One region of the Streptomyces sp. NPDC043870 genome, then DNA from elsewhere that is predicted to be linked to it. Evidence: riboswitches for the same ligand, from Rfam matches in the RefSeq annotation. Region 1 holds a riboswitch; the other holds the start of a gene.
The links. Region 1 has a riboswitch for cobalamin ahead of metE (5-methyltetrahydropteroyltriglutamate--homocysteine S-methyltransferase). Riboswitches for the same ligand answer to the same signal wherever they lie in the genome.
Positions count from the first base shown of each region.

Region 2: linked by a shared signal. The riboswitch ahead of cobN (cobaltochelatase subunit CobN) and the one ahead of metE (5-methyltetrahydropteroyltriglutamate--homocysteine S-methyltransferase) in region 1 are both predicted to bind cobalamin.

Region 1 is NZ_JBWKDT010000009.1:73,955-78,305, forward strand. Features, by position in the region: gene AC0699_RS14305 (MurR/RpiR family transcriptional regulator) at 1-490, shown strand, start outside; cobalamin riboswitch at 802-1,023, shown strand; gene metE (5-methyltetrahydropteroyltriglutamate--homocysteine S-methyltransferase) at 1,175-3,499, shown strand; gene AC0699_RS14315 (crotonase/enoyl-CoA hydratase family protein) at 3,669-4,351, shown strand, end outside.
Region 2 is NZ_JBWKDT010000007.1:268,691-273,041, reverse strand. Features, by position in the region: gene cobN (cobaltochelatase subunit CobN) at 1-2,274, opposite strand, end outside; cobalamin riboswitch at 2,312-2,445, opposite strand; gene AC0699_RS12670 (cobalamin biosynthesis protein CobG) at 2,490-3,887, shown strand; gene AC0699_RS12665 (precorrin-8X methylmutase) at 3,884-4,351, shown strand, end outside.

The DNA of each region.
Region 1 (4,351 bases):
CGTCGGCCGGGAGCTCGCCCGGTCGGTCCCGCTGACGATTCTCGGCCTGCGGATCTCCTCGTCGCTCGCGGAGTATTTCGCGTACGGGGCGAGGCGGATCCATCCGGACGTGCGCCTGGTCTCGCGCGGGGGGAGCGTGGCCTACGACGCGCTGCTGCAGTCCCGGGAGGCGGGCGGCACGTGGGTGCTGGCGTTCGCGATGCCGCGGCACGCCAAGGAGACGCTGGCGGCGATGCGGGCCGCGCACAGTGCGGGCCTGCGCACCGCACTGATCACGGACCTGACGATGGGGCCACTGGTCGACGAGGCGGATGTGGCGTTCACGGCCGCCACCGGATCACGTCTGGTCTTCGACTCGTACGCGGCGCCGGGGGTGCTGTCGGCGGCCATCCTCCAGGCCATGGCCGATGCCGATCCCGAGCGTACGCAGATGCGTCTCGAGCAGTACGAGCAGGCCGCTGAGCAGCACGATTTCTTCCTGGAGTACTGACGCCTGCGGGGCCGGGCGGCGGTCTTGCCGAGGGGACTTTCACACCCAGAGGTGCATGAATTTTTTCATGCCCTTGCTTACTTGGCAGTAAATATATTTACTTCAGGTGGCACTGCGGACGACACTCCTCCTCGTCGGCCCCACGGTGTTCTGTTAGGGCAGCCTCTCCCCTTGGCTGCCCCCCGGCGGCCCCGGTCAACCCCTGGGCCGGGGCCGCCGGCAAGACGGCCGGTCTGCTGCATGCAGGCCACCCGCACCGCGCACAGCCTTCCGGAATGTGAACAGTGGTGTCCACGAACCCACGCACCCCCTACGCTGGCCGTGCAGCTGGTACGCCCTGTCAGCCGGACAGGAGCGTCGTAAGAGGGAACCCGGTGGGAATCCGGGACTGCCCCGCAGCGGTGAGCGGGAACGACCGCCGTCATACGCACTGGGCCCGGCCGGGTCTGGGAAGCGACGGCCAGTAGGAGTCCGCCGGAAAACCGGCAGACGTGCCCGCGAGTCCGAAGACCTGCCCGTTGCCCGCCCGCGACGTACGCGTGCGGAAATCCCGGTGACCTCGAGGGCGGGTCGGCGCACACACCTGGCGGACACGGGCAACACCCGGCCGCCCGGTCGCCGTTCCTTCGCGTCCTCGACCCGTCCCGGGGTCGTATCGGAGACACGCTCGCGAAGGAGAGTTCCGTGACCAGCAAGTCCGCAGCCGCGGCAGCACGGGCCACCGTGTACGGCTACCCCCGGCAGGGCCAGAACCGGGAACTGAAGAAGGCGATCGAGGGCTACTGGAAGGGCCGCGTCACCGCGGACGCCCTCCGGGACACCGCCGCCGGCCTGCGCCGCACCCACTGGCGGCAGCTCGCAGAGGCCGGTGTCCACGAGGTGCCGACCGGTGACTTCTCGTACTACGACCACGTCCTGGACACCAGCGTGATGGTCGGCGCGATCCCCGCCCGCCACCGTGCCGCCGTCGAGACGGACGCCTTGGACGGCTATTTCGCGATGGCACGCGGCACCCAGGACGTGGCGCCGCTGGAGATGACCAAGTGGTTCGACACCAACTACCACTACCTGGTCCCCGAGCTCGGACCCGGCACCGTCTTCTCCGCCGATCCGTCCAGGCAGGTCGCCGAGCTCAAGGAGGCGCTCGCCCTCGGCCACCGCGCGCGCCCCGTGCTCGTCGGCCCGGTCACGTACCTGCTGCTGGCCAAGCCCGCTCCCGGCGTCGACGACGGCTTCGAGCCGCTGACACTGCTGGACCGGCTGCTGCCGGTGTACGCCGAGGTACTCGCCGATCTGCGGGCCGCCGGGGCCGAGTGGGTGCAGCTGGACGAGCCCGCCCTCGTACAGGACCGCACCCCCGCCGAGCTGAACGCCGCCGCCCGCGCCTACCGCGACCTCGGCGGCCTCAGCGACCGGCCCAGGCTGCTGGTCGCCTCCTACTTCGACCGGCTCGGCGAAGCACTGCCGGTCCTGGCCAAGGCTCCCGTCGACGGTCTCGCCCTCGACTTCACCGGCCCGGCCGCCGCGAACCTCGGCGAACTCGCCGCGGCCGGCGGGCTGCCCGGCAAACGCCTGGTCGCCGGCGTCGTCGACGGCCGCAACGTATGGATCAACGACCTCTCGGCGTCGCTCGCCACCCTCGGCACCCTGCTCGGTCTCGCCGACCGGGTCGATGTGTCCGCCTCCTGCTCGCTTCTGCATGTTCCGCTGGACAGCACCGTCGAGCACGACATCGATCCACAGATCGCCCGCTGGCTCGCCTTCGCCCGCCAGAAGGCCGCCGAGATCGTCACCCTGGCCCGCGGCCTCGCGCAGGGCACGGACACGATCGCGGCGGAGCTGGCCGCGAACCGGGCCGATCTGGCCTCCCGTGCGGGCTCGGCGATCACCCGTGACCCGGCGGTGCGCGCCCGGGCGGCAGCTGTCACCGACGCGGACGGCCGCCGCGCGCAGCCGTACCCGGAGCGGGCCGCCGCCCAGCGCGCCCACCTCGCGCTGCCGCTGCTGCCGACGACCACCATCGGTTCGTTCCCGCAGACCGGCGAACTGCGCACCGCCCGTGCCGATCTGCGCGCCGGGCGTATCGGCACCGCCGGCTACGAGGAGCGCATCGAGGCCGAGATCCGCGAGGTCGTCTCCTTCCAGGAGAAGGCCGGAATCGACGTCCTGGTGCACGGTGAGCCCGAACGCAACGACATGGTGCAGTACTTCGCCGAACGGCTCACCGGATATCTCGCCACCCGGCACGGCTGGGTCCAGTCGTACGGCACCCGCTGCGTCCGCCCGCCGATCCTCGCCGGCGACATCTCCCGCCCCGAACCGATGACCCTGCGCTGGACCCGCTTCGCGCAGTCACTCACCGACCGACCGGTCAAGGGCATGCTCACCGGCCCGGTCACCATGCTCGCCTGGTCCTTCGTCCGCGACGACCAGCCGCTCGGGGACACCGCACGCCAGGTCGCCCTCGCCCTGCGGGACGAGGTCGACGACCTCGAAGCGGCGGGAACATCCGTCATCCAGGTCGACGAACCCGCCCTGCGCGAGACGCTGCCGCTGCGCGCCGCGGACCGGACCCGCTATCTCACCTGGGCGACCGAGGCGTTTCGCCTCACCACCAGCGGGGTGCGCCCGGACACCCAGATCCACACCCATATGTGCTACGCCGAGTTCGGCGACATCCTCCAGGCCATCGACGACCTCGACGCCGATGTCATCAGCCTGGAGGCCGCCCGCTCCCATATGCAGGTCGCCGGTGAACTCGCCACCGCCGGCTACCCGCGCGAGGTCGGCCCCGGTGTGTACGACATCCACTCGCCGCGCGTCCCGGGCGCCGCCGAGGCGGGGGCCCTGCTCCGCAAGGGACTCGAGGCCATCCCGGCGGAGCGGCTGTGGGTCAATCCCGACTGCGGCCTCAAGACCCGCGGCTGGCCGGAGACCCGGGCGTCACTCGACAACCTCGTCGCAGCGGCCCGTGAGATCCGGACGGACCTCTCCGCACAGGCATCCTGAGCCCACTCCGTGCCGGGGCCGGGCACCGATGTGCGTGCCCGGTCCCGGCACGGGACAGCAGATGCGGCTGGCTCCGGGGTGCCCGGGCCCACTAGCTTCGTCGGGACCATCCGGTACTCGCCGGCCAGGGCACCTTCCCGGGCGGCGCGAACCTGCGGGAAGGCGAACGATGAGCGAGAACCCTGCGGTGCGGATCGAACGCGAGGGCCCCGTCCTCACGGTGATCCTCAGCCGCCCCGAGGTCCGTAACGCCGTCGACGGCCCGACCGCCGCCCTGCTCGTCGAGGCCTTCCATGAGTTCGACGCCGACCCTGACGCGGCCGTCGCCGTGCTGTGGGGCGAGGGCGGTACCTTCTGCGCCGGCGCCGATCTCAAGGCCATCGGCACGCCACGCGGAAACACGGTCCTCGCCGACGGTGACGGGCCGATGGGCCCCACCCGGATGCGGCTCGGCAAGCCCGTCATAGCCGCGGTCTCCGGCCACGCGGTGGCCGGCGGCCTGGAACTGGCGATCTGGTGCGATCTGCGGGTCGTGGAGGAGGATGCCGTCTTCGGGGTGTTCTGCCGCCGCTGGGGCGTTCCGCTCGTGGACGGCGGCACCGTACGGCTGCCGCGCCTGATCGGGGAGAGCCGGGCCATGGACATGATCCTCACGGGCCGCCCCGTCCCGGCCCCGGAGGCGTACGGCATGGGGCTCGCCAACCGGCTCGTACCGGTCGGCGACGCCCGCCGGGCGGCGGAGCAACTTGCCCGGGAGATCGCGGCGTTCCCTCAGCTGTGCCTGCGCCACGACAGGCTCTCCGCCCGCGAGCAGCACGATCTGAGCGAGCCGGACGCCCTGGCCGCCGAGTA
Region 2 (4,351 bases), on a different contig from region 1:
GTATCCCTCCGCCACGGAGGCGACGGCGGCCGGGTTCCAGTCGGCCTCCTCCATCGCCTCGACCAGCGCGCGGGCCGCGGCCTCCGCCTCGTCGGCGGTGGTGCGGGTGGCGGCGGACTCGTCGAGACCGAGGGCTTCACGCAGTCCGGGCAGAGCGGTCGTACCGCCCCAGATCTGCCGGGCGCGGAGGATGGACAGGACGAGATTGACGCGCTCGGGTCCGGTCGGCGCACCGCCGAGCACATGCAGACCGTCGCGGATCTGGGCGTCCTTGACCTCGCAGAGCCAGCCGTCGACGTGGAGCAGGAAGTCGTCGAAGCCGTCGTCGTCGGGCCGGTCGTCCAGCCCCAGGTCGTGGTCGAGCTTCGCGGCCTGGATCAGGGTCCAGATCTGGGCGCGGATGGCCGGGAGCTTCGCCGGGTCCATCGAGGAGATCTGCGCGTACTCGTCGAGCAGCTGCTCCAGGCGCGCGATGTCGCCGTACGAGTCGGCGCGGGCCATCGGCGGGACGAGATGGTCGATGAGGGTGGCGTGCACGCGGCGCTTGGCCTGGGTGCCCTCACCCGGGTCGTTGACCAGGAACGGGTAGACGAGCGGAAGGTCGCCGAGCGCCGCGTCGGGGGCACAGGCGGCGGACAGGCCCGCGTTCTTGCCGGGCAGCCACTCCAGGTTGCCGTGCTTGCCGAGGTGGATCATCGCGTCGGCGCCGAAACCGCCGTCGTCCGCGGAGGCCGCGATCCAGCGGTAGGCGGCGAGGTAGTGGTGCGAGGGCGGCAGATCGGGGTCGTGGTAGATCGCGATCGGGTTCTCGCCGAAGCCGCGCGGCGGCTGGATCACGACGAGGAGATTGCCGCGGCGCAGGGCGGCCAGCACGATGTCGCCCTCGGGATTGCGGGAGCGGTCCAGGAACATCTCGCCGGGCGCCGGGCCCCAGTGCTCCTCGACGTGCTCGCGCAGTTCCTGCGGCAGGGTCGCGTACCAGCGCTTGTAGTCGGCGGCCGGGATACGGACCGGATTGCGGGCGAGCTGCTCCTCGGTGAGCCAGTCCTGGTCGTGGCCGCCCGCCTCGATGAGCGCGTAGATCAGCTCGTCGCCGTCGCCGGACGCGAGGCCGGGGATCTCCTCCGTACCGAAGTCGTAGCCCTCCGCCTGGAGCCGGCGCAGGAGCGAGACCGCGGAGGCGGGGGTGTCGAGGCCGACGGCGTTGCCGATGCGGGAGTGCTTCGTCGGGTACGCGGACAGGACGAGAGCCAGCCGCTTCTCGGCGTTCGGAATGTGGCGCAGACGGGCGTGGCGTACGGCGATCCCGGCGACGCGGGCAGCGCGCTCGGGGTCGGGGACATAGGCCGGGAGGCCGTCCTCGTCGATCTCCTTGAAGGAGAACGGGACGGTGATGAGGCGGCCGTCGAACTCCGGGACCGCGACCTGGCTGGCGGCGTCCAACGGGGACAGGCCCTCGTCGTTCTCCTCCCAGCTGCTGCGCGACCCGGTCAGGCACAGCGCCTGCAGGACGGGCACGTCGAGCGCGGCGAGCGCGCCCGCGTCCCAGGACTCGTCGTCACCGCCGGCCTGTGCCTCGGCGGGCCTGGTGCCGCCGGCCGCGAGGACGGTCGTGACGATGGCGTCGGCGCCGCGGAGCTGTTCGAGGAGCTCCGGCTCGGGGGCGCGCAGCGACGCCACGTAGAGCGGGAGGGCCCGGCCGCCCGCGTCCTCGACGGCGTCGCAGAGGGCGCCGACGAAGGCGGTGTTCCCGCTCATGTGGTGGGCGCGGTAGTAGAGCACGGCGATGGTGGGGCCGCTGGTGCCGCTGGTGCTCTTCGCCTCGCGTTCCAGGGGGCCCCAGGTGGGCGCCGGGGCCGGGGGCTCGAAGCCATGACCGGTGAGCAGGACCGTGTCCGACAGGAAACGGGCGAGCTGCTCCAGATTGCCCGGACCGCCGTGCGCGAGGTAGGCGTGCGCCTCGGCGGCGATCCCGACCGGGACGGTGGAGGCCTCCATCAGCTGGGCGTCGGGGGCCTGTTCGCCGGTGAGGACGACCACGGGCCGGTCCTGGGCCAGCAGCTGGTCCAGACCCTCCTGCCAGGCGCGGATACCGCCGAGGAGCCGTACGACGACGAGGTCGGTGCCGTCGAGGAGGGCCGGCAGCTCGTCGAGCGGGAGCCGGGAGGGATTGGCGAAGCGGTACGCCACCGGGCCGTCGTTGCCCTCGGCCGCGCGGGCGCTGAGCAGGTCGGTGTCAGAGGTCGACAGCAGCAGGATCGTCGCGTGCGTCATCGCGTGCGCAGGCCTTCCTCGGGGTGTCCGCGCCCCGGGTGGTCGTAGGACGGCGGGAGTTCCTGACTTGCCGGGTCCCGGGGGCCCGGCTCACAGTGGCGGGACCGCGCCGGATTCTCACCGGGCTTCCTCCCTAGGGCCCTGGGACCCCGTGCCGTTCTGCATAGTAGAGGCTGGCCCTTGCCGGCAGGGCGGCCACCTGGAATGACGTGGGTATGCTCGCCGCCATGCCGCCCACACCGCCAACACCCCCGGACCGGGACGAACCCCGCATTCGGGACCGGGGAGACGCATGCCCGGGCGCGCTGCGGCTCCACGCGGCGGACGACGGGCAGCTGGCCCGACTCCGGTTGCCCGCAGGCTTCTTGACGGCTCGTCAGGCCGAAGCCCTGGCCGCTGCGGCGGAGCGGCTCGGCGACGGGGCGCTGAGCATCACCTCCCGGGGAAACGCGGAGCTGCGCGGCCTCGGCGAGGGGTGCGGGGCGCCGCTCGCGGGAGTGCTGCGGGAGGCCGGGCTGTTGCCCTCGGACACGCACGAGCGGGTGCGCAACGTGCTGGCCTCACCGCTCGCCGGACTCGACGGACTCGGTTACGGCGACGTCCAGTTGTGGGCGCGCGAACTGGACGTACTGCTGTGCGCGAGCGACTGGGCGGCCGGGCTGTCCGGGCGGTTCCTGTTCGCCCTGGACGACGGGCGCGGGGATGTGGCGGGCCTCGGTGCGGATGTGACCTTGCTCGCAGAGACCGGCGGCTCGGCGCTCGTACGCGTCGGGGACCAGGCGTTTCGCGTCCGCGCTGCCGATGCCCCGCGCGCGGCCCTCGCCGCCTCGGAAGCCTTCCTCGCGGCGGCGGCCGCGGCGGGCACGGGGGCGTGGCGGGTGCGGGAGCTGCCCGGTGGGCAGGACATTGCCGTGGGGGCGCATCTGGAACGGGCGGGCATTGCTGCGGAACCTTTGCCCGCTCCGCCCCTCCCCGGCGGTGTCGATCTGCGGCTCCGCCGCGTGGGGGGCACGCCCCCGGACCCCCGTACGGCCTTCGGCCGTGAGGCGGAACCCCGGCCCGGGGTCGTCGAAGGGCCCGGCGGCTGGGCCCTCTCCGTCGCCGCCCCGCTCGGACGGCTCACCGTCGCGCAGGTCCGCGCGCTGCTGCCCGCGCCCGCGGACGAGGTACGGCTCACGCCGTGGCGCGGAGTCGTCGTGCCCGGGTTCGCCGACCGCGCGGCGGCCGAGGAGCGGCTGGCGCAGCTCGGCGAGGCCGGGCTGATCACCGGCGCCGACTCCCCCTGGTACGGCGTCGGCGCCTGCACAGGCCGGCCCGGATGCGCCAAGTCGCTGGCCGACGTACGGACCGACGCGACACCCGGCCGGGGCGGCCTGCCCGTGTACTGGTCCGGCTGCGAGCGACGGTGCGGACATCCGCACGGGCAGTACGTGGACGTCCTGGCCACGGCGGACGGCACGTACCGGGTGACCGTGCCCGGCGCCGGCGTACCGGTCGACGGGCCGACCGGCGTACCGACAGACCGGGGACTGGCCGACGCCGTCGCGGCGGCACGGACCACGACCGTCCCGACGACCGCCACGAAGACCGCCACGAAGACCGTCACGAGATGAGCGAGAGCACAGTGTTCGACTACGAGAAGGACGGCGCGGAGATCTACCGCCAGTCCTTTGCCACGATCCGCGCCGAGGCCGATCTCGCCGCGCTGCCCGCCGACGTCAGCCAGGTCGTGGTGCGGATGATCCACGCCTGCGGCATGACCGACCTCGTCCGCGATCTCGCCTACTCGCCCGGCGTGGTGGCCCGCGCACGCGCGGCCCTGCGTGCCGGCGCACCCATCCTCTGCGACGCCCAGATGGTCGCCAGCGGTGTCACCCGCAAGCGGCTGCCCGCGGACAACGACGTGATATGCACGCTCTCCGACCCGTCCGTGCCCGCGCTCGCCGCCGAACTCGGTACGACGCGCAGCGCGGCCGCGCTGGAGCTGTGGCGCGACCGCCTCGACGGCGCGGTCGTCGCCGTCGGCAACGCGCCCACCGCACTCTTCCGGCTCCTGGAGATGATCGAGGAGGGCGCG